DNA from 3 places in the Fictibacillus sp. KU28468 genome. Region 1 is predicted to be linked to each of the others. Evidence: riboswitches for the same ligand, from Rfam matches in the RefSeq annotation. Region 1 holds a riboswitch; each other region holds the start of a gene.
What was found. Region 1 has a riboswitch for thiamine pyrophosphate ahead of thiC (phosphomethylpyrimidine synthase ThiC). Riboswitches for the same ligand answer to the same signal wherever they lie in the genome.

Region 2: linked by a shared signal. The riboswitch ahead of thiT (energy-coupled thiamine transporter ThiT) and the one ahead of thiC (phosphomethylpyrimidine synthase ThiC) in region 1 are both predicted to bind thiamine pyrophosphate.
Region 3: linked by a shared signal. The riboswitch ahead of thiD (bifunctional hydroxymethylpyrimidine kinase/phosphomethylpyrimidine kinase) and the one ahead of thiC (phosphomethylpyrimidine synthase ThiC) in region 1 are both predicted to bind thiamine pyrophosphate.

What each region holds. Positions count from the first base shown of each region.
Region 1 is NZ_CP110666.1:3,369,664-3,379,778, reverse strand. Features, by position in the region: gene helD (RNA polymerase recycling motor HelD) at 1-1,040, shown strand, start outside; gene OKX00_RS17705 (hypothetical protein) at 1,183-1,404, opposite strand; gene OKX00_RS17700 (SDR family oxidoreductase) at 1,612-2,244, shown strand; gene OKX00_RS17695 (hypothetical protein) at 2,339-2,566, opposite strand; gene OKX00_RS23395 (hypothetical protein) at 2,615-2,716, shown strand; gene OKX00_RS23390 (hypothetical protein) at 2,689-2,817, shown strand; gene OKX00_RS17690 (sterol desaturase family protein) at 2,914-3,531, shown strand; gene OKX00_RS17685 (DinB family protein) at 3,618-4,088, shown strand; gene OKX00_RS17680 (hypothetical protein) at 4,202-4,342, opposite strand; TPP riboswitch at 4,961-5,072, shown strand; gene thiC (phosphomethylpyrimidine synthase ThiC) at 5,195-6,964, shown strand; gene OKX00_RS17670 (hypothetical protein) at 7,249-7,626, shown strand; gene OKX00_RS17665 (sugar phosphate isomerase/epimerase family protein) at 7,781-8,536, shown strand; gene OKX00_RS17660 (SDR family oxidoreductase) at 8,958-9,746, shown strand; gene OKX00_RS17655 (class I SAM-dependent methyltransferase) at 10,077-10,115, shown strand, end outside.
Region 2 is NZ_CP110666.1:2,604,612-2,614,726, reverse strand. Features, by position in the region: gene rsmB (16S rRNA (cytosine(967)-C(5))-methyltransferase RsmB) at 1-968, shown strand, start outside; gene rlmN (dual-specificity RNA methyltransferase RlmN) at 962-2,047, shown strand; gene OKX00_RS13530 (Stp1/IreP family PP2C-type Ser/Thr phosphatase) at 2,054-2,818, shown strand; gene pknB (Stk1 family PASTA domain-containing Ser/Thr kinase) at 2,819-4,813, shown strand; gene rsgA (ribosome small subunit-dependent GTPase A) at 4,803-5,696, shown strand; gene rpe (ribulose-phosphate 3-epimerase) at 5,698-6,345, shown strand; TPP riboswitch at 6,369-6,476, shown strand; gene thiT (energy-coupled thiamine transporter ThiT) at 6,551-7,123, shown strand; gene OKX00_RS13505 (thiamine diphosphokinase) at 7,120-7,761, shown strand; gene spoVM (stage V sporulation protein SpoVM) at 7,859-7,939, shown strand; gene rpmB (50S ribosomal protein L28) at 8,033-8,221, opposite strand; gene OKX00_RS13490 (Asp23/Gls24 family envelope stress response protein) at 8,453-8,815, shown strand; gene OKX00_RS13485 (DAK2 domain-containing protein) at 8,831-10,115, shown strand, end outside.
Region 3 is NZ_CP110666.1:2,948,145-2,958,259, forward strand. Features, by position in the region: gene OKX00_RS15300 (MFS transporter) at 1-1,193, opposite strand, end outside; gene OKX00_RS15305 (MDR family MFS transporter) at 1,307-2,833, opposite strand; gene clpP (ATP-dependent Clp endopeptidase proteolytic subunit ClpP) at 2,959-3,540, opposite strand; gene OKX00_RS15315 (hypothetical protein) at 3,565-3,816, opposite strand; gene OKX00_RS15320 (ArsR/SmtB family transcription factor) at 3,813-4,415, opposite strand; gene OKX00_RS15325 (hypothetical protein) at 4,532-4,774, opposite strand; gene thiE (thiamine phosphate synthase) at 4,842-5,510, opposite strand; gene thiM (hydroxyethylthiazole kinase) at 5,523-6,320, opposite strand; gene thiD (bifunctional hydroxymethylpyrimidine kinase/phosphomethylpyrimidine kinase) at 6,317-7,123, opposite strand; TPP riboswitch at 7,265-7,370, opposite strand; gene OKX00_RS15345 (hypothetical protein) at 7,525-7,776, shown strand; gene OKX00_RS15350 (IDEAL domain-containing protein) at 7,895-8,125, shown strand; gene OKX00_RS15355 (DUF4349 domain-containing protein) at 8,139-9,008, opposite strand; gene OKX00_RS15360 (YecA family protein) at 9,160-10,115, shown strand, end outside.

The DNA.
Region 1 (10,115 bases):
AGAAAAAGCAATACACGGAAGATTCGTTTAATGATTTTGAACAGGAGCAGAGACTGTTATCGGCGTATGTGGTTTCCAAAGCATTTAAGCCATTGAAAAAGAGGATCAAGTCCTTAACGTTCATTAATCTTAAGGCGCTGTACATGAGGCTGTTTACAGGCGAGGGGTTATCCTGGGAGAGGGAGGAGAAGTATCTGCTTCCTGGCAGCTGGAAAGAAATCTCCAGGCTGACTGCTGAAACATTAAGCAATGGAGAACTTTTATATGAGGATGCAACTCCTTACTTATATTTAAAAGAACGGCTGGAAGGGTTTCAGACCAATACGGCAGTACGCCATGTATTTATAGATGAGGCACAGGACTATTCTCCGTTTCAGTTTGCCTTCATTCAGCGCCTGTTTCCACGAAGCAAAATGACCGTTTTGGGTGATCTCAATCAATCGATTTATGCCCATTCCACGGGTGATGCGTTTCAGATGCTGTATGAGCGTTATGGAAAAGACCATACAGAACGCATTATTTTAACGCGAAGCTATCGTTCCACAAGACAGATCGTTGAATTTACACGGGAAATGCTAAATGAGAAGGAATCCATCATTCCCTTTAACCGTGATGGAGAAAAGCCGGTGCTGAAACAGTACGAAAAGAAAGAGGACCATACTCGAGCCATTGCAGGCACGATCCGTAAACTGCAGGATAAACATTTAAAGACGATCGCTGTGATATGCAAGACCGCGAAAGAATGTGAGGAAGCTTACGAAAGCCTGAAAGACCAGGTTCATGTAGAACTCATGAAGAAAGATTCTTTTTCTTTCAAGCAGGATACGCTGATCATTCCATCTTATCTTGCTAAAGGGATCGAGTTCGATGCGGTTCTGGTATACAATGCGTCAAATTTGCAATACGGCAAAGAAAGTGATCGCAGGCTGTTTTATACGGTGTGTACCCGTGCCATGCACGAACTGTATCTGTTTTCCCGCGGAGCGATTTCTCCGTTCATCACTGCGGTTCCTCAAGATTCCTTTGTGAGAGAAAATTAACAAAAAACCTGCCTTGAAACCTGCCTGAGCAGTTTTCCAACATCATGAGGGGCTGTCCAGAAAGTCGAAAATTGACCTTCAGGCAGCCCCTTTTTGCTTGGATGCCAAGCTTAAACAAAAAAACACACCCTGTTCGGGTGTGTTAATTGGTAGCTACGACCTTATAGCCAATTTCCTCAAGCTCGTGAATATTGTCGATATTTGTAACGCAGACGGAATCGTCATCGACTCTGCATACGACTGCTTCATTTTCATGGCAGTTCTGCAAAGCCCCTACTACAGATTCAAACTCTTTACCTAAAATCTCTTTCTGTCCAACTGACCAGGAACGCTGCCGGCAAACGTGATTGACTAACGAAACCATGACGGGACCACCTCCGTATGGATATATATGTTTATACCACAATTCTAGCATTTTACTCTTATAGAGGCAAAAAGAAATTTATTTGTAATAATTTATCTTTTTATATCGAAAATTCTGCAAAAAGTTTGAAAATGAGAAAAATACAGACTGAGTTAGGTTTAAAGAGGGTAAGTATCGTTAATAGTAAGCGGGAAGGGAGCTGTAAAAATGAAAGTATTAGTCGCAGGAGCAAACGGAACAACAGGAAGATTAATTCTGCAGGAACTAAAAAAAGCAGGACATGAAGCCAAGGCGATGGTCAGGAAGAAGGAACAGGGCCCTGATCTGGAAAATCTAGGAGCCGAAATCGTGCTCGCTGATCTCGAAGGAGATGTCTCTGAAGCAGTAAAAGGCTGTGATGCGGTTATTTTTGCAGCTGGTTCCGGTTCGAAAACGGGTCCGGATAAAACGGAAGCAGTTGATCGGGATGGTGCGATCAACATAATGGAAGAAGCTGAAAAACAAAAGGTGAGAAGGTTTATTATGCTGAGCAGCATGGGAGCAGGAACTCCAGAGAAAGGACCGGAAGAGCTGCAGCATTATTTAGAGATGAAAGGTGAAGCGGATGACCGGCTTGAATCCAGCAGGCTCCATTATACGATCGTCAGGCCAGGTGCGCTCACCGATGAACAAGGAACAGGCAAAATTAATATTGGTCGGAACTTGGGGAGTGGGAGTATTGCCCGCGCCGATGTAGCCAAAGTGATAGTAGCATCCCTGGATCTTGAAAATGCAAATCATAAAATCTTTGAAATTCTTGAGGGTGATCAGCAAGTAGATGATGCTTTAAAATCACTGTAAAATTCATTTATGAATGTGCGAAGGGGCTGTCCAGAAAGTCGAAAATTGACCTTCAGGCAGCCCCTTTTTGGCTTGAAAAATCTTCAATGAAAAGTTAATTGAAGTGGAAGATGCGAGACTCCTCGAAAATGAACTTCACATTTTCTTCGTGCGATAAAAAGCTGCCGGAGCCTTCCTTGTCCTGCGGGACTAGCGTGACAGGTGAGACTCCCGCAGGCGCTAGCACCAAAAAGTAGGCGTTCACGCCGGTAAGGCTCACCGCACGCCCCGCGAAAGTAGGAGCTCGCGCCGGTAAAAGCGAGCAGCCTGGAACGGAAATCAACAGCTTACAGACTTCTTGGACAGCCCCTTTTTAGTTATAAAATAAAATATGGATGAGCTGAAGGACAATGCCCAGGAATATACTGCTTTTGACTGGAACCTTCAGCAGAAGCTTGCGGGCTTATCACACAATCCGATATCTATCTCCTGATCATTAATAGTTTTAAAGAGGTCTATCTGCGTCTGGCAAAATCCTTTTTTGAAAATCAGCTCCATCGTTCCGCTTCAAGAAATTTTATAATGAACTGCTGAATACATTTTTAAAAAGAGATGCAGATGGAGCAGGGAGCCTTACGAAGCAAATGATGGAGGACAGTTTGCGATTGTGGAAAACAGGAGGGTGAAATGATGAAGAGTAAGGGATTGTATCAGGACTTTTTCCTGCATTTAGACATTTTGGTCTTGTCATTGATTATGTTAGGAATGGCTTTCTTTGTAGTGGCGTCCGGTATTAGTTGGCTGGCAGTTCTCTGCTTTCTTCTGGGGCTTGTTGCCTTTATGTTCAGTGAATATTTCACTCATCGCTTTTTATTTCATTTAAAAGTACCTAAAAACCCTCTGTTTCTTAAATTTTTAAAGCGGTTACATTATGATCATCATAAGTTTCCAGATGACCTGAAACTCCTTTTTCTGCCAATCTGGTACAGCATTCCCAGTCTGTTTGTGCTTTCGGCCCTATTTTATTTTATAACGGGCTCCATTTTAATCAGCTTGCCATTTGCGGGCGGACTCGTCTGTATGCTCCTCGTTTATGAATGGAAGCACTATGTCGCGCACCGGCCGATCAAACCTAACTCCAGATTCGGCAAGTGGCTGAAAAAGACACATACGCTTCATCATTATAAAAATGAAAACTACTGGTATGGAGTGTCCAATCCATTTGTGGATGCACTATTTGGTACGTTGAAGGATGAGAAAAGGGTAGAAATGAGTCAAACAGCAAGGGATCTTGAAAAAAGAGCGTAATAGAGCCAGACCTTTTACTCTGCTTTTTTAGAGGATTTTTTGTTACAGTAGAAAAGAAGATAAAGATATTCGAGGAGATGATCATAATGAATCAGTACCTTTACAAGCAGTTTGAAATGACAAGAGGATTTTTTCTGAAAAATGCCAGCGCAGTTCCCGCTGAAATGGCTGATGTTCAGCCGGAAGGATTCAACAATACCATCCACTGGCACATCGGACATGTCTTAACCGTAACTGAGCAGTTTCTTTTCGGTTTTCCGAAAAAGTCAGCTCATTTGCCCGAAAACTATGTAGAATTGTTTGGCAAAGGAACAAAGCCGGCAGACTGGAAGGGAAATGTTCCATCCGTTGAAGAACTGGTCACTCAGCTGCAGGATCAGCTCGTACGAATTAAAGACATCCCGGAAGAAGCACTGGATGAAAAATTGAAAAAGCCGTTCCTTGGTCTGGAAACATTCCGTGAACTAGCAAACATGGCTGTTTTTCATGAATCCAATCATTTGGGACAGCTGCACGCGATCGAACTTCTTATTGAACGCACGGTCGTTAAAAACTAAGAAAACCCAGAGAGCAAAAAACGGCTCTCTGGGTTTTTTTATGGGTGGAATTTCAAACACAGACACAAGTGAAAAGTAAAGAACAAAACAGTGTTCATCATGAACAAATGAAATTATGAATGAATCACTGAATGCAGAAAATCGATATCATTTTTTATCTGTTCCTTCAGAAACCGGTCTCTGCAACGTAAATATTCATCCGTAAGCATGGCGATTTCCTTCATGAACAGCATTACCTCTGTTTTTTTTAGCATAAGTTAACCCTGCCCTGCTCGTTTAGAATATGGAAAAATTCTTCCTGATACTTTATTCCTCTTTTTCAGTCAAAATAAACTAATATGTGCTAATTTTTTTGCCTCGTTCACAAATCTTTCAAGAAAACATTTGGGATAAAGCGTATATAAGTTTTCCAAGTGAAGCATCAGTTGAGCCGTCATTAATATAAAAGATATCTAACGAAGAATAGGTTAAGGTTTTCATGTTTTCAACGGATGTTGCAATGATTTTCTACTCATTGTAACAAGGAATGAGTATACTGACACTTTTTTCAAAAATCGGTTCTGGCCGATACCGTTTTTTTCTTTTTTGAAATAAGGGAAGGCAGTTAAAGGAATGAATGATTGGGAAAGCGATAGAAAGAAGAAAAAAAGTACTGCATATTCCACTATGATTGACCACCTTTTATGCCTCGTTAAAGTAAATCATGACCAAAACACCTTTTCAATGGCAAACAAACAAGTTGAACTTTTCTGTTAATTGAAAGTCTATACATATTTTGGCGGTTAAACGACTACAGTGAATAAATACCTGTGCCAAAAGACGGATTGTGCATGAAAAGCAGAGAAGCTATGATTACGTTGAAAACAGAATACGTTTTCTGCTAGGGGAGCCCGTCAGCCGGGCTGAGAGAAGAGAGAATAAGCTCTTTGACCCTTTGAACCTGATCTGGGTTATACCAGCGTAGGGAAGTAGGAGTCGAAGTCATATATACATATCGTATATTTTTCTTTGTCTATCCTATCGGGTTCTTCTTACTAGAACCCGATTTTTTTTTATGCTGTGTGTAACTTTGGACTCAATTTTTGAAAAAACGAGGAGGAAGTTGCATGAACGTACAGAACGAAAGCAAGTTCTCATTAAAATCACAGTTTCCAAACAGCACCAAAGTGTATAAGACCGGATCCCGTCCCGACATCCGGGTGCCAATGAGAAGGATCAGTCTGGCGGATACACAGACATCAGGAAGAGATGAGAAGAACCCGCCCGTCGTCCTTTATGATACGAGCGGACCTTATACAGATTTGAATTATGCTGCAGATGTTGAAAAAGGACTGCCTTTGCTGAGGGAAAATTGGGTGAGAGACAGGAACGATACAGAGCAATACGATGGGCGCGGAATTAAACCGGAGGACAACGGCTACAGACAGCAGTCTCATGCGGGTCATGTGTTTCCGGTTCGCCCATTTAAGCCGATGCGGGCAAAAGGTGGCGGAAATGTTACTCAGATGCATTATGCAAAAAAAGGGATCATTACGCCTGAAATGGAGTTCATTGCGATCCGGGAGGGGCTTGAAGCCGATTTTGTTCGAAGCGAAGTGGCGAGCGGGAGGGCCATCATCCCTGCCAACATTAATCACCTGGAACTGGAACCGATGATTATCGGGAAGAACTTTCATGTGAAAATCAACGCGAACATCGGAAACTCTGCTGTGACTTCGTCCATTGAGGAAGAGGTTGAAAAAATGACATGGGCTACCTACTGGGGAGCGGATACAATCATGGATCTGTCTACAGGCAAAGACATCCATACGACAAGAGAGTGGATCATCAGAAACTCTCCGGTCCCTGTTGGCACCGTTCCGATCTATCAGGCACTTGAGAAAGTGAACGGAATAGCGGAGGATTTATCCTGGGAAGTCTACCGTGATACACTCATTGAACAGGCCGAGCAGGGAGTCGATTATTTTACGATTCATGCTGGTGTGTTGCTGCGGTACGTGCCATTAACGATCAATCGGGTCACGGGCATCGTTTCACGGGGCGGATCCATCATGGCGCAATGGTGTCTCGCTTACCATCAGGAAAACTTTTTATATACTCATTTCGAGGACATCTGCGAAATCTGTAAAGCGTATGACATCTCCGTCTCATTGGGTGATGGATTACGGCCCGGCTCGATTGCGGATGCCAATGACGAGGCACAGTTTGCAGAACTGGAAACGTTGGGAGAGCTCACAAAGATCGCCTGGAAACATGATGTGCAGGTCATGATCGAAGGACCGGGGCATGTGCCGATGCATCAGATCAAGGAGAACGTAGATAAGCAAATGGAGATCTGCCATGAGGCGCCCTTCTATACACTAGGGCCTCTGACGACAGACATTGCGCCTGGGTACGACCACATCACTTCCGCAATTGGGGCTGCTATGATTGGATGGTTCGGAACGGCTATGCTTTGCTATGTGACGCCGAAGGAACATTTGGGGCTGCCGAACAAGGATGATGTCAGGGAGGGAGTGATCGCTTATAAGATCGCTGCCCATGCAGCAGATTTGGCAAAAGGCCATCAAGGAGCATTGAAGAGGGATAATGCTCTCTCAAAAGCTAGATTTGAATTCAGATGGGAAGATCAGTTTAATCTATCATTGGATCCTGAGAAGGCAAGGGGTTATCACGATGAAACCCTCCCTGCACAAGGTGCAAAAACCGCTCATTTTTGTTCCATGTGCGGACCAAAATTCTGCTCTATGAAAATTTCACATGATCTAAGAAATATGTCTGCACAAGAACTTTCGGGTCAGGAAAAAGATGTAAAGGAAGGAATGCGGGAAAAAGCCAAGGAATTTCATGACAAAGGCTCGAATATCTATTCATGAGCACCATTTCTATCCTTCGTGAAAGAATTGCTCTGCTGGAAATGCAGCTGCAGGAGATTCAGAGAAAATGCCGCCATGTATTTCTCGAAACCTCAAACTCCGATGAACGCATCTGTATGAGATGCAGCTATACAGAAAAAATCCTGTACAGGTTCCCTGAAGAAAGAGCAGTGGTGCCTGACACCATTTATGCGCATAAACGGTGCCTGGCACCCAAATAAAGCATAGAAAACACCGCTCTTTGGCAATGATAATGAAAAAGGAAGATTCAGGGAGGATTTATATTGGGTACAAATTGGCTGCAGAATACATTAAACTGGACTGAGCAAAGAGTGGGGCAAGCTTCTGATGGATTCAGGGAGATCCTCGGAAAGATCAAGAACGAGCCGGCGATGACGGTTACTGACTTGGCGACCTTCATCATGCTTCATCCTGAGACCCATAAAGAAAGAAACGATTTTCTCGGACTTACGTATTACACTTATTCATTGCATCTGGGGAACGTTGATCTACTTCTGGAAACAAAGGAAGGAAATGAGCATAAGGTTTTAGAATGCAGAGTAGATGAAAATAATCAGGTGATCTCCCATTACCGTTCCTATGATGCAAAGGCCAAAGAACGTTTGGCCATTCCGTTGGACATCAAACAATATCATAATTAGAGTGAGATTCCCGTCGGCCAAAAGGCAGACGGGTTTTTTTGTGCAGCGTGTTATATTTTAAGAATATTTCAAAAAATATTGTATGAAGCAATAATATTTATTAAGATAATCTCGAATCGTTTCGTGAAAGACTTTTATAAAGGAGGAATTAGAAATGCATAAAAGAGGGTTGCAGCTTTACACGATAAGAGAGCTTTGTGAAAAAGATTTCATTGGCACACTAAAAGAAGTTTCATCGTGGGGGTATAATGGTGCACAGTTTGCCGGTTATTATGACACTTCAGCAAAGGTGTTAAAGCAGGCACTGGATGAGTATGATTTAAAACCGGCAGGCAGCCACATCGGACTCGATCAGCTTGAGGGAGATGCACTCAAACGCCAGATTGAATACAATCAGTTACTTGGAAACGACTTATTAATCCTGGCATATCTGACGGAAGAGAATCGAAAGAATATAGAAGATTATAAACGAGCAGCTGAGATTTTAAATAATGCAGGGTATTTATTGAATCGCGAAGGGTTGAAATTAGGGTATCACAATCATGATTTTGAGTTTGTTGATCATGGGGGTGCTGCAGGTTACGATATTTTATTGGATGAGACCGATCCCTCACTGGTTTCCTTTGAATTGGATTGCTATTGGGCAGCCTATTCAGGCTATGACCCTGCTGAGTTTATGGAAAGGCTTGGGAAACGTCTTGTTACTTTACACATGAAGGACATGGCAGTAAAAGGGACCGAAAAACAAAGCACGATTTTAGGAAATGGAGAATTGGATTTACAATCTATCATCAAAAAGGGCAATGAATTGAATGTATCATGGTACATTGTGGAACAGGAGCATTTTGAAAAAGACCTTGTCACTACTGCAAAAGAAAATGCCAGGGTTCTTGAAGAACTACTAAGTTAGAAAACTTTTTTGATATAAAGCAGGCTCCAACGAGTTGCTCAGCCTTAGCAGCTGGAAAGGATTCTGCTTTTTATTATTATCGGGCAAAACCGAAATAAGTGGGTATTTAATATGAAAAGGCTCTTTTCTAAAAAATTGTTGCTTTGGGAACATTTTTGTAAAGAACCTTTATTGCTAAGTTGATTGGAGTGCAAGGTGCGAGACTCCTCGAAAATGAATTTCGCATTTTCTTCGTGCGATATAACGCTGCCGCAGCCTTCCTTGTCCTGCGGGAGCAGCGGGACAGGTGAGACCCAAAGGTGCCTGCGCCGTGGGGCTCACCGCACGCCCCGCGGAAAGCGAGCATCCTGGAACGGAAGTCAGCCACTCTCAAGAGCAACAAAGGTTACGAAAACAGCCTATGAAAAAGAGGAGGTAGATGATGAGTATCTATAAGAAAGAAGAAGGAAAAGTGGCCATTGTTACAGGCGGCGGTTCAGGAATTGGACGAGCAGCAGCCCTGGCCTTGGGGAAGGAAGGCTTAAAGGTTTGCGTGATGGATGTAAAAGAAGAACGAGCAGAAGAAGTGGCAGGGGAGATTAAGGATTCGGGCGGGGAGGCGATGGCTGCGGAAATCGATGTTTCCAACCCTCATGAGGTGCAGCGAGGAATAGAGCAAGCGGTACAGAAGTGGGGGAGGCTGGATGTTCTATTTGCCAACGCCGGGATTAACGGGACTCTTGCTCCAATAGAAATTTTGTCGCTTGAAGAATGGAACACCACCATATCCACCAACTTAAACGGCACCTTTTTAGCCGTTAAGCATGCTATTCCCTATATGAAAAAAGCAGGAGGAAGCATTGTGATCACGAGTTCCATTAATGGAACTCGTAAGTTTCACGGATTCGGGATGGCTGCATACAGTTCATCGAAAGCAGCACAGGTTGCTTTTATGAAAATGGCTGCTCTCGAGCTTGCCCGGTATAAGATAAGAGTGAATGCGATTTGTCCTGGTGCCATTAATACCAACATCGGAGAAAATACAGATGCAACCGAAGCGGTAAAGGAGATTACGATTCCGGTTAATTATCCAGAAGGAAACCAGCCCCTTGAACATAAGCCTGGGGAACCTGAACAAGTCGCCGATCTCGTTTTGTTTCTTGCGTCTGAACGCTCCGGTCATATTACAGGAACAGAAATCTACATTGACGGCGCTGAAACACTTCTATAAAAGAAAATGAAAGAGTACAAAAAGAGAAGAGCTGTCACTAGCTCTTCTCTTTTTTACCGCCGGCCCCTTGAGTTGGTTTAAGGTATCTGTAAGGGGAAATTCAGAAAGATGATACACGGGTATTAAATAGGGGGTAAAATAGCGTCTATGCCGCTTTTTGGGGCTTTTAAACAGCGTTAGAAAGATGTATTCAGGGTTCGATTGGTATGGATAATAAAGGATTTTTAGTATTTTTATAGAAAAGAATAAGGAAGGTAAATTGACTAAGTTTGGGGAGAAGATCATTTGAATCAATCAGAGAACATTTTAAATCAAGATGATGTCTTGCACATGCTGGATTCTTTATTAAGAGATCCGGTACCCTTTTGG
Region 2 (10,115 bases), 770 kb from region 1:
AATTGACCCATGATGAGGAAAGGCTCGCTCTTCAATACAGCATGCCAGAGTGGCTGGTCCAGCGATGGATCACTCAGTATGGCTTGGATAATGCTGAAAAGATGTGCGCGGCCAACATGGAGCCTGCCCCGGTTACGGGCCGTGTCAACAGCATGAGATCCAGCAGGGAGAAAGTGCTGCAATCGCTGCATGATGAAGGCATAGAGGGGAGCAACGGCGGCCTTTCGCCCGATGCGATTAAATTAAAAAAAGGGACCCTTTCACATTCTTCTGCATTTAAGGAAGGATATGTTACAATACAAGACGAAAGCTCCATGCTCGTTGCAAGGGCGCTTAATCCATCATCAAACGAAAAAATCCTGGATGCCTGTGCAGCTCCTGGAGGAAAAACGACCCATATTGCCGAACTGTTAAATAATACGGGAGAGGTAACGGCCCTGGATCTTCACCCTCATAAGGTGAAATTGATACAGGAGCAGGCGGAGCGCCTCGGCCTTACCAATATCAAAACGGAAGCTCTTGACAGCCGTAAGGCCTGCGAAAAGTTTTCTGTGTCATCGTTTGACAGGATTCTGGTAGATGCACCGTGCAGCGGTTTCGGAGTGATACGAAAAAAGCCCGACATCAAATGGTCGAAAAAAGAAGAGGATATCCATCGCATAGCCGAGATTCAGATGCAGATCCTCGATAAAGTGGCCGAACTGTTAAAACCCGGCGGTACTTTGCTTTACAGTACATGTACCGTCGATAAAGAGGAAAATGATGAAATTGCAGATGCTTTCTTAAAGCATCATCCTGATTTTGAATGGGACAAGTCTTTTAACGAACGGCTTCCTGAAACATTACAGCCGTACCTTAAACCTGCTGAAGCACAGGTACAGATTCTTCCTCATTATTTTAACAGTGATGGTTTTTACCTTGCATGCTTTAAGAAAAAGACTACAACTGGTGGTGAAACCCGATGTTAAAACCGTTAAGTGAAAAACAGCAGAACCCGGCAATTATGCCTTCTATTTTTTCGCTTGAGCTGACAGATCTGGAAAATTGGCTTTCTGATATAAAAGAACCTAAATTCCGTGCTTCCCAGGTTTATGATTGGCTTTACGAAAAAAGAATTACGAGTTATGAAGAAATGTCGAACCTTCCTAAAGGGCTTCGCGATAAGATGCAAGAAACCTTTCATATTCAGCCGATGAAAGAATTAGCCCGTCAGGAATCTTCTGATGGTACGATAAAATTTTTGTTTGAACTCCAGGACGGTTATTCTATCGAAACAGTCCTGATGCGCCATGAATATGGAAACAGCGTATGTGTGACAACACAGGTAGGCTGCCGTCTCGGCTGTACATTCTGTGCGTCAACGCTCGGCGGGTTAAAGAGAAATCTGCATGCGGGCGAGATTGTAGCTCAAGTGCTTCAAGTGCAGCGTGCGCTCGATGCCACTGAAGAAAGAGTAAGCTCAATTGTCATCATGGGGATTGGTGAACCTTTCGATAACTACGAAGGACTGATCAAGTTCCTAAAAGTAGTAAACCACGACAAAGGGCTGAATATCGGTGCAAGGCATATTACGGTTTCCACAAGCGGAATCGTGCCTTACATCTACAAATTTGCTGATGAAGGAATGCAGATCAACTTTGCGGTATCCCTTCATGCTCCGAATACTGAAATCAGAAGCAGGCTAATGCCGGTCAACCGCATGTATCCAATGGAAGAACTGATGGAATCAATTCGTTATTACATCAAGAAGACCGGGCGCCGGATTTCTTTCGAATATGGTCTTTTCGGCGGTGTGAATGATCAGGTTGAACATGCTGAAGAACTGGCAGATCTGATTAAAAACGTAAAATGCCATGTAAACCTGATTCCTGTCAACTATGTACCGGAACGTGATTATGTCCGGACACCTAAGAAGCAGATCTTCAAATTTTTAGATACGCTAAAAAAACGGGGTGTCAATGCTACCTTACGAAGGGAGCAGGGACATGATATTGACGCAGCCTGCGGGCAGTTAAGAGCGAAGGAGCGTCAGGAAGAGACGAGGTGACGTAAATTGCAGTATGCCTTTAAAACAGATACTGGTAGAGTTCGTCAGCATAATGAAGACAGCGGGGGAGTGTTCACAAAAGGTGAACACTTTCTTGCCCTTATTGCGGATGGCATGGGCGGACATAAAGCGGGAGATGTTGCCAGTTCCAAAACAATCCAGTCATTTGAGGAAGCCTGGAACGCTTCTTCAGAAGAAATTTCAGAGACTCCTGTAAAGGCTGAAGAATGGCTTTTAGAAACCGTAACACAGACCAATTTGGATCTGCATCAGTATGCAAATAAGAATATTGACTGCAGCGGGATGGGGACAACACTTGTCGGAGCCCTTTGCACACCTTCCTATTTAACGATTTTACATATCGGTGACAGCCGCGTTTATTATTTTTCTGAAAAAAAGCTGATTCAAAAGACCGAAGACCATACCCTCGTTAATGAGCTGGTGCGGTCAGGGCAGCTATCGGAAACAGAAGCGGAAAATCACCCTAGAAAGAATGTGATTTTGCGGGCCCTTGGAACGGATGACCATATTGATGTGGATATTCAAACGATTTCCTGGGGCGAGGGAGATATCGTTTTGTTATGTTCAGACGGCCTCTCTAACAAAGTAACCCGCGAAACGATGGAAAACATACTGAATGATGACAACCTCTCGTTGGAAGATAAAGCTGATCGACTTGTGAACCTTGCAAATGAGGCCGGAGGAGAGGATAATATCACGATTGGACTCGTCCATTATACGCCCCAGACACCGGAAAAGGGAGTAAGTTAAATGATTGGCAAGCGTATAAGCGGCCGCTATAAGTTGCTTGAAGTCATCGGTGATGGCGGAATGGCAATCGTATACCGTGCCAAGGACTTAATCCTTGACCGGGATGTTGCGGTTAAAATACTTCGATCAGAGTTTTCAGACGACGAGGAGTTCATCAAACGATTCAGAAGAGAGGCTGAAGCGGCAACGAGTCTCGCCCATCCTCACATCGTAAGCATATTTGATGTGGGAGAGGAAAATAATGTGTACTTCATAGTCATGGAGTATGTAAAAGGGAAAACGTTAAAACAATACATCAGGGACCACGGCCGCCTGTCTGTTGAAGAATCCATACAGATTATCAGGCAGATTGCCTCAGGAATGGTTGCAGCTCATGAGCATGGGATCATACACAGGGATATCAAGCCCCATAATATCTTAATTGATGAGCATGGATTGGCAAAAGTAACAGACTTTGGGATCGCTCTCGCCATCACATCCGCAACGATTACCCATACGAACTCAGTGCTTGGATCGGTCCATTACTTCTCTCCGGAACAGGCGCGAGGGGGAGTGGCCAATGCAAAATCGGACATCTATTCCCTAGGTGTTGTGCTGTTTGAAATGCTGACAGGCAGGGTTCCGTTTACAGGGGAATCACCGGTATCCGTAGCCCTTAAGCATCTTCAGGAGGAAGTTCCCGAGCCAAGGAAAATCAATCCGGAAATTCCGCAGAGTGTAGAAAATATTATTCTTAAAGCACTGACAAAAAATCCGGTGTACCGGTATGACAGTGCTCTTGAAATGATGGACGACCTGGATACGGCGCTCTCTCCTCACCGTCTGCATGAGCAGCGGTGGAGCAATTTTGATGATGCGGCAGATGCTACACGGGTCATGCCTCCGGTATCCATGAACAAAGCAGTCGAAAAGCCAGCTTCAAATCTAAAAGAAACCGCTGAACCACCGGCCAAAAAGAAGAAAAAAAGATGGTGGCTTGTACTGCTGATTTTACTGCTTTTGCTCGCAGGTGCTGGAGCGGCTGCTTTTGTGGTCATGCCTGGATGGTTTAAAGTGAAAGATGTTTCTGTTCCCAATGTTATCCACAAAGATTACGAATACGGGTTTGAGCGGCTCGCAAAGCTCGGTTTTAACGTCGAGCGTAAAGAGCGCTACGATGAAGATGTGGAACAGGGGAAAATTATAAAACAGAATCCTGATCCGCATTCTATGGTTAAAGAAGGCAGCACGGTTACACTTTTTGTTTCTAAAGGCTTTAAGAAAGTGGACATGCTGGATCTTACCGGAATGGGTGAAGATGCTGCACGAGACCTCTTAAACGAAAGAGGCTACGATAGCAAGAACATTGAGACCATACCGGTGGAATCAGAGGAAACTCCTGAGGGTGAGGTCGTCTCACAGAGCCCGGATAAAGAGGAAAAAGTCAATCCAAGCGAAATACAGGTGATTCTTCGTGTCAGTACCGGCCCGCCTTCGATTCAGCTTGAGAACTTGTCAAATTCCTCGAAAGAAGATGTTGAGAAATACATCTCGCAGGAAGGGCTTAGAGTCAACTTTACAAAAGAGTACTCTGATACCGTAGAAGAAGGAAAGGTCATCTCGCAAAAACCTTCACCTTATACGAATGTCAAAAAAGGTTCTACGGTTGATGTCGTTATTTCAAAGGGCAAGAAACCAGAACCGAAGCCCAAACCAAAGCCTGATGATCAGGAAGACATCACATTTAATAATAAAATAACGGTTGAAGTTTCAAAGGGTGATGAGAATAAACAATTCCAGGTCAGAATTGTTTACAGCGATGCCAAAGAGGAAAATGCTGTTTTCGTAGAAGAAGAAATTTCCCAGACGAAAGAGTATATGGTGCCTTTGACCGTCTCGCCGGACCATGATGCTTCCTATACCGTTTATTTAAATGGGAAAGAGCAGGCATCCAAAACATTTAATTATCAAGATGCGAAGGAAGGTAAATTCAAAGGAGCGAACAATGGACAATAAGACTGAAGGCAGAATTATTAAATCAGTCGCAGGATTCTATTATGTACAATACAATGACAAAGTCTTTCAATGCAGAGGCCGGGGCAATTTCCGTAAAAAGAAAATTACGCCAGTGGTCGGAGATTGGGTCGTATTTGAATCCTCCAATCCGACAGACGGATACATTATGGATGTTAAGGAAAGAAAGAACGAGTTAAACCGGCCGCCAATTTCAAATGTTGACCAGGCAATTCTCGTTTTCTCTGCCGTCCGGCCGGAATTTTCAAGTTCGCTGCTGGACCGTTTCCTTGTCCATATCGAAGACAATGGCATTCAGCCGGTGATCTGCATTACGAAGATGGATTTGATTGAAAGTGCAGAGTATCAGAAGGAAATCGAAAATTACATCGCTGCTTATAAGAAGCTCGGCTATGAGGTCATTCCAACCTCTGCGATGTCGCTGGCCGGCATGGATGACATCAAACCGATATTTAAAGGAAAAACGAGCGTCTTCGCAGGACAGTCCGGGGTAGGGAAGTCGTCTCTCTTGAATGCGCTGATGCCTGAACTCATGCTGGAGACGAATGACATATCAGATCATCTTGGACGCGGAAAGCATACAACGAGGCATGTTGAACTCCTTCCTTTTGAAGAGGGCTTGATCGCAGACACTCCTGGGTTCAGCTCATTGGACTTTGTAGAAATTGAAACCGAAGAGCTCTCCTACAACTTCCCTGAGATGAAACAGAGGGTATCACAATGCAAGTTTCGCGGCTGCACTCACAGCTCTGAACCGAAATGCGCAGTAAAAAAAGCAGTGGAAGAGGGAGAGATCCCATCGTTCCGCTATGAGCATTATCTTGAATTTTTGCAGGAAATCAAGGATCAAAAACGGAGGTACTAGCATGGTAAAAGTTGCGCCTTCCATTCTTTCCGCAGACTTTTCAAAGCTCGGTGAAGAAATTAAGGCAGTGGAAGAAAACGGTGCTGATTATATCCATATCGATGTGATGGATGGGCATTTTGTGCCGAATATTACGATGGGACCTTTAGTCGTTAAAGCAATCAGGCCGCTCACTGAACTGACATTTGATGTCCATTTAATGATTGAAAACCCTGACCGGTATATCCCGGAGTTTGCAAAAGCAGGTGCTGATATCATTACTGTTCATGTTGAAGCATGTCCGCACCTTCATCGGACCATTCAATTAATTAAAGAGCAGGGAAAAAAGGCAGGGGTCGTATTAAATCCTGCTACTCCTGTTGAAACCATTCAGCATATTTTGGCTGATATAGACCTTGTACTCATCATGTCTGTAAATCCAGGCTTTGGTGGACAATCCTTCATCCACGCTGTGCTTCCAAAGATTGAAGTATTATCTGCGAGGATCAAGGAGCAAGGCTTGAACGTTGAAATTGAGGTAGACGGCGGGGTGAACGCAGAGACTGCCCGTCTTTGTGAGAAAGCTGGAGCTACCGTACTTGTAGCGGGATCAGCCATTTATGGGCAAAAAGACATAAAGGGTGCAATCCGTACCATTCGTGGTGTATAATATATTAGAGAATAATTGAAAAAAGTAACCACAGGGGGAGTCCCATACAGGGGCTGAGAGGGGAGTACACTCCCGACCCTTTGAACCTGAAGCAGGATCATGCCTGCGTAGGAATGTGGAGTCGCTGTTGTTTTTACGCTAAGCAACCGTCATTCACATGCCGGTTGCTTTTTTCTTTTCTTAACGAGTTTAGGAGGAGATTGATTTGAGTAAAAAAATTATGTTTTTGACTGAAGTGGCGATGATGTCAGCGTTGGCCATCATACTTAGTTTTGTTCAATTTAAAGGGCTTTGGGCAAATGGAGGCTCAGTTTCATTGGAGATGCTGCCAATCTTTTTAATGGCATTCCGCAGAGGGGTCCCTGGCGGAGTATTAACTGGTTTGATTGTCGGGATGGTTAAAATCCTGGTTGATGGAACTGCAGGATATAATCCCGCTGGTTTGATCCTGGATTACCCTCTCGCGTTCCTATTGGCTGGATTTGCCGGGGTGTTTAAAGTCAGTTCGGCAAGCCAATCTAAAAGGAGGATCTCAGCGATTGTGGCAGGCATCGCCTTCGGAAGCCTGCTCCGTTTGGCCTCCCATGTTGTATCAGGAGTCATATTCTTTGCATCATACGCCCCAAAAGGCATGAACCCTGTCCTGTACTCCATTGTGTATAATGCTTCATACATGATCCCGGTTGCTTTGATCACTGCAGCTGCTTTTATTTTCTTGACAAAAACAGCACCGCGGCTGCTGCACAGGACCGATCCAAGAGTTGTTAACGCGGCATGAAAATTATCATTTTAGCAGGAGGTCCGGAAGAAAGGCAGCCGGACCTCTCTTTATTTGCCGGCGAAAAGGCAGTCTGGGCGGGTGTTGACCGCGGTGTATTCTACTTGTTGAAAAAAGGAATCATACCTGGCTGTGTATTTGGAGATTTCGATTCTGTGAACAGAAGTGAGCGTGAATGGATGGCTTCATTTAACCTTCCTTCATTTGAGTATGACAGTGAAAAGGATAAAACCGATCTAGAGCTGGCCCTTGATTGGGCACTGGAGCAAAAACCGGAGCAGATCCTGCTCATGGGTGCTACGGGCGGGCGCCTGGATCATGAATTGGCCAATATCCAATTGCTCCTTCATGGACTCGAAGCCGGAATTAACATTGAAATATGGGACAGGCAGAATAAGATTGCCTTATCAGCACCAGGACTGCATATCATACAACAAGAGCCGGAGTTCTCTTATGTCTCATTCCTTCCATTTATCGGACCTGTTACCGGCCTGACTCTAAAAGGGTTCAAATATCCGCTTCAGGATCAATACTTGCCGATGGGTTCTACTCTCTGCATTTCCAATGAGCTTGTAAATAAAAGTGGTACTTATTCATTCTCGGGCGGCATATTAATGTTGGTAAAGAGCCATGATTAATATTTTATGCGTCGGGCCGCATGGTACTATTTTTATAAAAGCGAATATATTTATTAGGGAATGTCTTATTTTTCAAAGGGCCTGGAGGAGGGGTATGATGAAATTTTACACCATTAAACTGCCTAGGTTTTTAGGGGGATTTGTACGTGCGGTTTTAGGTTCATTTAAAAAAGGATAATCAATTCCATCCAAAAGAAAAAAGCACCCTTGATGGGTGCTTTTTTCTTTTGGAAATTAAAAAACAACGGGGATGCCGTTGTCTTAAGAGCGATTAAACGCGTTCAATTTTTCCAGATTTAAGGGCACGTGCAGAAACATAAACACGTTTAGGCTTCCCGTCAACCAAGATGCGGACTTTTTGAACGTTTACTCCCCAGCTCTTTTTAGATTTGTTCAATGCGTGGGAACGCTTGTTTCCTGTTTTAGGTCCTTTACCAGTAACGTAACATTTGCGTGACATAATTGTACCTCCTTTATAACAGTAAAACTGTATCATATCAGTCGTATGTTAAATACTAACCTATAGTAGCATGACCACTAAAGAAAAGCAACAAATGATTTTTCGCATTTCAAGTAAAAAGGCTTGACACGGCTTTGTGACTATTGTCAAATGGAGTTGTCCTTTCATAAAACTTAATTTTATAGTAAAATGAGGTTTAGCCATAATTGATTGATTAAAGGAGGATTCATCATGTCCATCGAAATGAAGAATAAATACGGCCAGATTGACATTTCTACGGAAGTGATCGCTACTATTGCTGGCGGCGCTGCTATTGATTGCTACGGAATTGTAGGCATGGCTTCCAGGAAGCAGTTAAAGGATGGTATTACCGAACTTTTAGGACGTGACAACTTCTCCCGGGGGATTGTGGTTCGGCAGGAAGAAGATGAAGTACATATTGACATGTATATTATTGTAAGCTACGGAACAAAGATTTCTGAAGTAGCCCATAATGTACAGACAAAAGTGAAATATACCCTCGATCAAATGCTGGGTCTCTCAGTAGATTCTGTAAACATTTTTGTTCAGGGTGTAAGGGTGACAACCCCTTAGTTAGGAGGAAAGTTCGTGTCTTTAACAGTTTTAGACGGTAAAAAGTTTGCGGCCATGGTTGCATTGGGAGCCGCAAACTTATCAAAAAACGCAGCAATGGTAGATGCCCTTAATGTTTTTCCTGTGCCAGATGGGGATACAGGAACCAACATGAACCTTACGATTACTTCTGGTGCAAAAGAAGTTCAAAACAACATAATTCCCGATATCAGTAAAGTCGCGAGCTCTTTTTCCCGAGGCTTGCTCATGGGGGCAAGAGGCAACTCCGGGGTTATATTATCCCAGCTTTTCCGTGGTTTTTCAAAATCAATCGAAGGAAAAGAAACCATTACTTCGGCTGACTTTGCAAGAGCATTTGAGAACGGAGTAGAAACAGCCTATAAGGCTGTGATGAAGCCAATCGAGGGAACCATTCTTACGGTGGCTAAAGATGCGGCAAAACGTGCCGTTAAGGCGGCCAAAAAAAGTGATGATATCCTTTTCGTCATGTACGAAGTTGTAACGGAAGCCAAAGCTTCCCTAGACAGAACACCTGACTTGCTTCCGGTATTGAAAGAAGTAGGCGTTGTTGATTCAGGCGGACAAGGCCTTCTGACGGTTTATGAAGGCTTTCTTTCCGCGCTGGAAGGAAAGGACCTTCCTGAAATTTCTCCACAATCGCCTTCTATGAAGGAAATGGTTAATGCCGAGCACCATAAAGCACAGCTTCATATGAAAACCGAAGACATCCATTTCGGATACTGTACAGAGTTTATGGTGAAATTCGAACCTGAGAAATTAAAGAAGGCGCCTTTCAGTGAGGAAGCATTCCGCAATGAATTAAACGAGCATGGCGATTCTTTGCTTGTTGTTGCCGATGATGATCTTGTAAAAGTTCATATTCATACGGAACAGCCGGGCAACATGCTTACCCTTGCTCAGAAACATGGTAGTCTGATCAACATTAAAATTGAAAACATGCGTGAGCAGCATACTGCGATTTTGGAATCTGAGACACATGTGCCCGTTAAGATGCCTGAAGCTAAACAAGAGAAAAAAGCATATGGCATCGTTACCGTAGCGATGGGGAGCGGCATTAAAGAATTGTTCACTTCACTCGGTGCCGGTTACGTTATTGAAGGCGGACAAACGATGAACCCTAGTACCGAAGATATCGTCAAAGCCATTGAAGAAGTGAATGCTGAAAAAGTAATCGTACTTCCGAATAACGGAAACATTGTTATGGCTGCAGAGCAGGCAGCATCCATCGTCGACCAGGATGTAATCGTCGTCCGCTCTAAAAACGTTCCTCAGGGAATGG
Region 3 (10,115 bases), 420 kb from region 1:
TCTCGCGGTAGTAAAAACGTCAGTATACCGGCTATTGGAAAAAAACTGACCAATACCATAATGAAATGTACACTGAAGGCGTCCGCCAGGTTTCCGAGGATAACCGAACCGAGAGCTCCCATTCCAAAAGCAAGCCCGACAATCAGTCCGGATACCATACCAATCCTTCCGGGAAGCAGTTCCTGAGCATAAACAACCGTCACTGAAAAACTGGTCATTAGAATAAAACCGAGCAGCAAGAATATTGGATAGATCCAAATTAAACTGACATATGGCAGCAGGAGTGCTAGCGGAGCAGAACCCAGCATCGACCAGAAAATCATATTTCTCTTTCCTAATCGGTCGGCCATCGGTCCTCCAAAAAAAGTTCCGAGAACGCCAGCTGCCAGAAAGACAAAAATATAATACTGCGCATGGCGAATGGAAAGGCCATAATCCTTAATCAAATAAAACTGGTAGAAGTTTGAGATTCCTGAAAAATACCAAGATCGCGCAAATACAAGAAAGACTAAAAGACATACGGCAAAGATAATCTGCTTCTTTCTTTTTGGATTTGCAGCTTTCTTAGACGGCTTTTTTGTCACTTTCGGAAAGTTTACAAGCCTTGACCGATACCATCCAGACACAAAAACCAGGACGATGATGGCCATGGCTGCTGCTGATGTAAACCATATCGCTCCAAACTGGCCGAACGGAACGAACACAAGAGCTGTCATGACAGGCGCCAATGAATTTCCTGTATTCCCTCCAACCTGATAAATCGATTGTGCCAATCCTCTCCTCTTCCCGGCTGCCATATACGCAACACGTGATCCTTCCGGATGAAAAACAGCAGAACCAAGGCCGATCAGGATAACCGAGAGCAATATGTACGTAAAGTTATTAGAATAAGCGATGCCAACCATTCCGATCAAGCTGGATGCCATCCCAAGAGGAAGCAAATATGGTGATGTGGTCCGATCCGTATACCAGCCTACAACCGGCTGCATGATGGAAGAGGTAATGTTCAGTGAGAATGCAATCCATCCAAGCTGGGCAAAAGACAGATTCATAGACTTCTCGAGGATCGGAAAAATAGCTGGAATAACCGCCTGCATCGCATCGTTTAACAGATGCACAAAACTGATCGCAAAAAGCACCTTGTAAATGGTAGCTGATGACGAGGGTTCCTTTTTTAACGAAGCAACACCCATGACATATCCTTCTTTCTCTAATTGGTTTATATTGTTAAAGATTATCATTCTTTTACGGATTTTTACAAATAAAAAGAAGAACGATGGAGCTAGACAAAAAAAGCATCAGAAGATTACTCTTCTGATGCTTTTCTTCTTCCGCTTTCTGCATTGTCGAATTCTTTCACACGGGCCTTGCCCATTAAGATAATGAACAACAGAGCGATGACCACAGAGATCAGGGAGTACTGAAAGATTTTTGCAATGGAATCTGCCAGAATTCCCGTCATTTTATTGAGGACTTCAGGCGGTATTTGTTTACGGACCTCCGGCTGAAGGAGAGCCCGCGAGTCAACATTCTTTTGAAACTTAGAGAACTGAGGCAATGCATCTTTTAATTTATCGGTCAGCAGATTATTCTGAATCGTACCGAAAATGGTGATACCGAGAGTCATTCCAATCAGGCGGAAGAATGCATTCTGTGAGTTAGCAGATCCCCTCTGACGAGGATCAAGCATATGGACAGAAGCCATACTTAGAACAGGGAAGGAGAACCCTACTCCAATTCCTGTCAGAACCATATATAGAGTGACCATGAGCCGAGAAGTGTCGGCTGACATGGTGCTCAGCAAGTAAACACCCACCAGGAAAATGCTGCCGGAAACGAGCATCACATTTCGATAGGAAGAGTTGATGACGGTACGCCCTCCTGTCTGGCTCCCAACAACAACCCCGATCATCATTGGCATTAAAATTAATCCAGCGTTTGTTGCCGAACCGCCAAACACACCTTGTATGTAAATGGGAATGTACATGGTAGCTAGTATAAAGACAGAACCGTAGAAAAAGGCGATGCCCTGGCTGGACAGAAACAGTCTGCTTTTAAAGAGATTCAAAGAAACGATAGGGTCTGCCGCACGTCGTTCTACTAGAATAAAAAGGATAAAGAGAACGGCAAATGCAGCAAATAAAGATAGGATAAGTGCGGAATCCCATTCATAATCTTTTCCTCCGAATTCGAGGGCAAACATCAAGCTGACGATCGAAGCTACGAGCAGGCCCGCTCCTAAATAATCAATTTTTTGTTCTCTGTGCTCAAGAGATTCAAAATAATACTTCAAGATAAAGAAAAGCGAAAGCAGTCCGAGCGGCAAATTAACATAGAAAATCCACCTCCAATCCAAGTAGTCGGTCAAATATGCACCTAGCAGAGGACCGAAGACACTGGACATTCCAAAGACGGCACCAAAAAGGCCTGTCATTTTCCCTCGCTGCTCTACCGGAAAGATATCAAAAATGATCGTAAAGGCAATCGGCATCAGGGCACCACCTCCGATTCCCTGTATCGCACGGTAAACGGAAAGCTGTGTCATACTGTCTGCCATTCCGCACAGAACCGATCCGATAATAAAGAGACCCAGACCTGTAATATAAAATTTTTTCCTTCCATACATGTCAGAAAGTTTCCCGAAAATAAGCATACTTGCCACTGACGCAATCATGTACGAGGATGTTACCCAAATGAACTTGTCCAGCTCACCCAATTCAGCAACGATTGTTCCGAGGGCAGTTGCCACTATTGTGTTGTCCATAGCGGACATGAGAATTCCGAGCAGCAGGCCTGCAACAACAAAATTTTTGTTGCTCTTTTGATTAACCATATTTTTGTCTCCTTGAAATGTTAATGAAATAGACAGGTATATAGTTTTCGACTTTTAGAATTTAAATCCTGCCGGAAAATCAAAAAGGAAGAGCGGCAGCGCTCTTCCTCTCCAAAAAAAACGACTTATAATTTTTCAATGATTTTATTGATGATCCCGTATTCAAGAGCTTGTGCTGCCGTCATGAAGAAATCTCGGTCGGTATCTTTTTCGACACGCTCAAGCGGCTGTCCTGAACGGTCTGAAATGATCTTATTTAAGATTTCTCTCGTTTTTATAATTCGCTTGGCATGGATGATCATATCTGCAGCCTGCCCTTGTGTTCCTCCTAGCGGCTGATGAATCATGACTTCTGCGTTTGGGAGGGCAAACCGTTTGCCTTCTGCCCCCGCGACCAGCAGAATGGCACCCATGGAAGCAGCCATTCCTATGCAGATGGTTGAAACAGCAGGCTTGATGAACTGCATTGTGTCATAGATCGCCAATCCCGCGGTAACCGACCCTCCTGGAGAATTGATGTAGATGGAAATATCTTTTTCCGGATCTTCCGCTGCGAGAAACAGGAGCTGAGCCACAACAGAATTGGCTACATTATCATCGATGGCACTTCCAATGATGATGATACGGTCTTTCAAAAGCCGGGAATAAATATCGTAGGAACGCTCACCACGGTTAGTTGTTTCCACTACCATTGGGACTAAATTCATTTTCATCTTCCTCCTATAGAATCGTTATGCAGCCTGGCAAATCGGTGTGGAAGCTGCGCCTTCTGATGCGATTTTTCCGAATCCGGACGTAATATAAATGACTTTTACCGGGGTATTATCTTCACTTTCAATCGAAATTTCCGTTCTGATTTCTTCTTGCCCGGCCTCTTCCCTTTCAGTCCGCTTATCTACTAAAGCTATGACTTTATCGGCTTGATCTGCCTGCTTCTTGCTCTTTTCCCAGGCAAGAGAAGGATGCTTTTTCACTTCATTCATCCCTCGATTCCTCCCTCCGGTTTTGGATAGACAGCAATAGACACCTGATATTCTTCGCCTTGCTCATTTTTTCCAGACTGATATTTGCCAACAAGCTGGTGAAGCAGTGAGAAATACTCATTAATGAACTGGTTGCGTTCCTCCTCATTGGACAAGGAAACTGAAGCTTGCAGAATGGCACTTGGAATTTGTTCATCCTCTGCTTTTTCCATGAGCTGCAGTGCATCTTTCTTCATGGTTTCAGTTAAGGTGAGAACGTGGGCCAGCGCATGCTGATCTTTTAATTTCTGTGAAGTTTCCGGTGACAAGCCAAGAGAGTCAGAAAAAATTAACGTTTTGGCTACTGCTTGATAAAGTACTTCTACCAAATTCCTCACATTCCTCGTTCCTGCTCTGAAAACAAGCCCTACTTTTTCTAAAGCCTTTAGATGGTAATTGATCTTCTGAGGTGACTCATTGAGCAGCTTTGCTATTTCTGTTGCAGAAGCCGGTTCTTTTAGAGCACTGAGCATCTCGGAACGAATGGGATGGAGCAAAGCAGCAGCCTGCTCAGGCAGCGTTACAAGATACGTCTCTTCAATCGATGCATTCTTTTTCACTGGTTCACCTCACTTAAAAATTTTATTTTACGTAAAATCATTTTATTACGATAGGCTTATCTTTGTCAAACATTTCTAATTTTAATCAAAAAAAGTGGCAGAAGCTTGTGCTTCTGTCACTTTAATAGCGGCATAACGGCCAATAGGATAAAGATTAATACCATAGCTGTATTGAAAAAAAACTCTGTTTTAAGTTTGAAATAATATCGTTCAATGGCACGAAACAAAAATACTGCAGCTAAGATTCCGAATAACAGGGCCGGACTGTTAATGTACATTCCATTCCATAGAGCCAGCAAAAAGCCGAGGAACAGCAGTACCATTTCCGAATACGCCCATATCTTACTTCTCTTTTTCATCGTGGCACCTCTTTCTTGCGTACTCTTTTATAGTACGAAGAACACGGTTGTTCGGTGACATCCCTATTTAATTAATGAGTCTTGCTTTCCATGCCTTCTCTACCCGTTCAAGCAGACCGCTTGCCGCCTTCTCTGGATCCACATGCAGGCTGATGGCTGATATGACAGATACTCCATCCGCTCCGGCTTCGATTACTTCAAATGCGTTTTCTCTAAAAATGCCGCCTATTCCCACGATTGGTGCTGTAATCCCTGCTGCTCTTAGCTCTTTTAAAACAGAAAACCCCATAACATCACGCGTATCCATCTTTGTACTTGTATCAAAAATCGGGCCCACTCCTAAATAATCTGCTCCAGCCCGTAATGCATCTTCTGCTTCTTCAACATTGTGAACCGAAACGCCAAGAATTTTATCGGGGATGCGGCTGCGGATTTGATTGAGATCTCCATCCTCCTGCCCGACATGCAGACCATCGGCATTCAGGCTGATCATGAGATCGATATCATCATTAATAATAAAAGGAACATGGTATTTTCCGCAGATTTTCTGCAAGATAAGAGCTAAGGCATATTTCTGATCAGATGATAGACACCCTTCGCCCTTTTCACGATATTGAAAAAGCGTCGCTCCTCCCTTTAGCGCTTGCTCCAGCACTTGTTCAGGTTCAGCTCTGCAGTTTAAGCTTCCCATAATAAAATAAACTTTCAACTGCTGTTTAAGCGTATTATATTCCATCTGTAAGCCTCCTTAGCTCCACCTGCCGGCCGTTTTCAAGTCTTCAGGGTTTAATAGATAGAGCTCATCCAATAATGCTGTCTGAAAGGAGCCTGGTCCTGCCGAAACGGCTTGAGCGCGTTCAGCACAGATTCCCAGCATCGTCAAAGCGCCCGCGGCCCTGAGGCAGCAGGAAAGGCCGGTTTCCAGAGATCTGGCCATAAACAAACCGATGAGAGAGGTTGAAAAACAGCCGGTCCCTGTCACGTAAGACAATATTTCATGTCCACCACTAATCGCTATGCATTCCTTTCCATCACTCACTGCATCCTGTTTTCCTGTAATGACAATGACCGAACCGAGCTTTCTGGCCGCATGCAAAGCAAGCTCATCATCGTTTCCTGATAGTTCACCATCAACCCCTTTGCCACCCCAGTCACCTCCATACAAAAAGGAGATCTCTGCAGCATTGCCGCAAATGACATCGGGAGAAACCTTTTCTACCAGCTCTTCAACGGCTTTCTTCCTTAATTGGGAAAGTCCTGCACCCACCGGATCCAAAATGACAGGAATGCCCAGTTCCTTCGCTTTTTTTCCAGCCAAAACCATTGCATTAACTAAGTCAGGTTCAACGGTTCCAATATTTAAAACCAGTGCGTCAGCTGCCATGACGGCTTCTTCAGCCTCTTCATAATGATGAGCCATCATCGGGCTTCCTCCAGCTGCCAAGATGCCGTTCGCTAAAAAATTCATCGTTACATGGTTAGTGATGTGATGAATCAGAGGTTTTTTCTTTCTAATGTCTTCTAAAAGCACACTCAGTTCGTTCATGCCTGATTCCTCCTGTATGCCCAATGGTTTGTCGGCCCATGGCCGCTGCCAATATGAAGCGGGTGGCTGATTGCTTCCTGAATAAAAGTTTTCGCTGTTTTTACAGCATGAAACGGGGTTTTTCCAAGTGCCAGTTCAGCAGCAATGGCAGCTGCAAACGTACAGCCGGTTCCATGAGTTTGCGGTGTATCAATCCTTCTTCCTTCCAGCTCATGCATCTTCTCGCCATCATAAAACAAGTCGACTGGCGCTTTATCATGAGAGAGATGGCCTCCTTTGATCACGATCATTCCTGCTCCTAAATCATGCAAAAATTTTGCAGCATCCTCCCTGTCTTGCTTTGTGGAAATGCTTCTTCCAGTTAGCTGCTCAGCTTCGGGAATATTCGGTGTCAGGATCGAGGCTAGAGGAATCAGCTGTTTTTTCAGGGCTTCTACTGCATCCCTTCTCAGAAGGTCAGCCCCCCCTTTCGCGATCATTACAGGATCCACAACAACGTTTTTCCATTCATACTTTCGAATATGATGAGATACCGCTTCTATAATTTCTGCACTGAAGAGCATACCCGTTTTTAAAGCTTCAGGACGAAGATCCTCTTCTATGCTGTTTAACTGTTTCATGATCATCTCAACAGGTACCGGGTGGATCCCTTGAACACCTAATGTATTCTGTGCGGTCACAGCTGTGATGACAGACATTCCATAGGCTCCCAATTCCTGAAACGTCTTTAAATCGGCCTGGATTCCTGCTCCCCCTCCTGAATCTGATCCTGCAACTGTTAATGCTTTTGGTGTTTTTAACATATGGAAGAACTCCTTTCACCACTAGAAGAGCGCAAGTGGCCCGTTCTGTTAAGGTCCCTGTGCACTGAAGCTGAACATGACCTCCTTCGACCGCTAAAAAGCCGCCATCTGAAGAGAAGGCGGCTTAAACATGAAAGCTGATAAAAGTTTAAGCCACTTCCCTCCGCCAGTATTAACCGAATCAGGTTCAAAGGGTCAAAGACATTTCTTTTCTCAGCTTTAAATCAAAGCTCCCCTAGTGGTATACGATGTATGATGTTATTTCTATCCTATATGACAGCAGCCAAAGCGTCAAACAAGGGATAAAATTTGTCGAAAAGTTAGGCTGCTGTGTTTAAAAACGAACGGATACGGGCATTATTTATACAACACCCGATAGAAAATCTGGAGGGAGAGAAATTATGAATATTAGAGAGAAACTGCAAAATTTAAAACAAAATCCAGAAGATGTTTACAGTCATTCACAAACAGAAGAATCCTTCTCAAGAAATTACACCAATCCCGTCGAAGTCAAATATAACCCTGCAGAAGATGTTTACGAATTAAAAGTATTTGATATGGAAGGCGGTGAACAGCTGGACAGTAAAAAATTCCATTCTGTAGATGAAGTCCTGGCTGATTTAAAAATTGAGAAGCAAAATGAAAAAAACTAAATTTTCAGATTAAACTGTTGCTATTATTACCATTGATAAGTATACTAGTAAAAACCCACTAACGCATGAGCTTTCAATCCTACAAGCTTCTGCAAAAAAGTTCAAGGAGGAATAGAGCATGAAAGACAATACATCGTATAATAAAGACATGAACGATCTTGTGAAATATAAACTTCAGAAGAAAAATGACCCGTTCGCTTTTAATATGGTTGCTCAGATGATCCTTGATGAGTCGCTGCACGCCCATCAGATGAAACGTTATAAAGAAAAAATAGATGAAGCCCTGGAAAAACGTGATGAAAAACAGTTCATGAAACTGACAGATGAATATATAAAATTCCTTGGATAAGAAACCAAACCTTTTACGGTTTGGTTTCTTTTTTTGAACGCTGTTTTCTTCTTAAGTAAAGCCATGCTCCTCCAATAGCCACGAAAAGGATAATGACAGGCGACAATCCAATGAGTGCAATAATAAGATAGGAAATAGTATGAACCAGTCCATTCCACGTCTCTTTAAATAAGGTCATTGAATTTCCCCAGGTATTCAGATTTTTATTGTTCTTCGTCCCAATATTTTTCATATCAAAATGGACCGTAACCGTTGAAAAATCGCTTTGATTCTCTAAATAGTTTATTCTGCCCTGGATTTTTTCAATTTGTTCCTGCACTCCTGATAGTTCTTTTGATATGGCAAGGAGATCCTCTGTTTTTACTGCATTTTTCATGAAGCTTTCCAAACGGTTACGAACAATGCGCTTTGCCTTCAGCCTTGCTTCCAAGTCAGTATATTCCTCTGTAACATCTCGTCCATTTATGATTTCATGAGGGCTCCCAGAACTTAATTCTCCTGCCTTTTTTGTGAAAACAAGAAAATCTTCCTTTGGAATTCTTATTTTCAGGTAACCCCCATTTTGCCCTTCTTCTTCAGACAAGAATTCACTTTCAGCGATATAGCCGCCCATTTGTTTTGTGAGTTGTTCCACTTCACTCCGGGCCTTCTTAATGTTTTGAACGCTTATTATAATTTCACTCGTGTAAATCATTTTTCGTCCTTGGTCGGCAGCAGGCTGCTTGTCTTCTTTAGCGGATTCCCTTTTCATGATGGTGGAAGAGCTTCCCCCTTCAGACGACTTTGATGCCATGTTTTCATCCTTGCTGCTGCACGACGCAAGAACTAAAACGATCAGCACCCATACGGCCATAAACTTTTGATTTCTCTTTTTTATCATCATCATGTCCCCCTTTAATTTATAGACGACCCAAAGCACCTATTCGTTACAATATATGGTAATTTTATAGCTTTGAGTTGCAATATCACCCGAATATGCTAGTATTTACAAAGTGATTTATTTACAACAAGAGCAGTGAAGTACGGAGGGTAACATGAACAAAGCAGGAAGAAACGAACCGTGTCCATGCGGCAGCGGGAAAAAATATAAGAATTGCTGTTTTCGATCGGTCACAACCGTTCAATTAAACAAAATTGTGGAAGTGAGCCGCCATCAGGAAGGCTTAGCTAAGTTTGCCTTTGACCATTTTCATGAAGAAATGGGGAGCCAAACACGCAATTACATAGAAAAATACAAGATTGGAAGAGATGAAGAACAAACGTATGCGAATCTGATGGTTTGCTGGCTGATGTTCCATTCTGACGTGAAGGACGGCGGATCACCAATTTCGTATTACCTTAAAGAGCAAAAAGGGAAAGAACAGCCGGAAATCTTGGATATCATAGCAGACTGGGAGAAGAGTTTCCCTTCTGTTTATAAAATGATCTCAAAAGTGAACCGAAATACCTTTTTATTACAAGATATGATGACCGATCAGAAATACACGGTCGAATTTAATTCTGAGATTCTTCCACACGACGGAACCGATCTAGCAGGTTCTATTATCTACACTGGAGAACATTACGAATTTTACATTGATTTTGCAGAGATTCCTCAGGGAGAATTGCAAAAACGCTTAGATGCGCTGACTGACTTGAAAATAACCTTGAAAGATGATTTTCCTAAAGCTCTACAAGTTCTTTTGTCGAAACTAGAGAAAGCAGCTGATGAAGACGCTGTGCCGCAGCCGGCTGATAGAGTTCTATCTTTGCTTAAAGAGAACACATCAGAGGAGATCTACAATGAGGCAGAAAGAATTTGGAATGTGTGGAACAAGACACAAAATCCAATTATCCGTAAAGAACAGCCCTATGCAGCCGCTCTTCATTATTTGGCGTCCAAGGACGTCCTGAATGAGCCTGCCACACAATCTGAAGTAGCCAAACGCTATGGCACTTCCGCATCCAGCCTTTCTGCAAAATACCGTCAGCTTAAAACTGCTTTAAACTA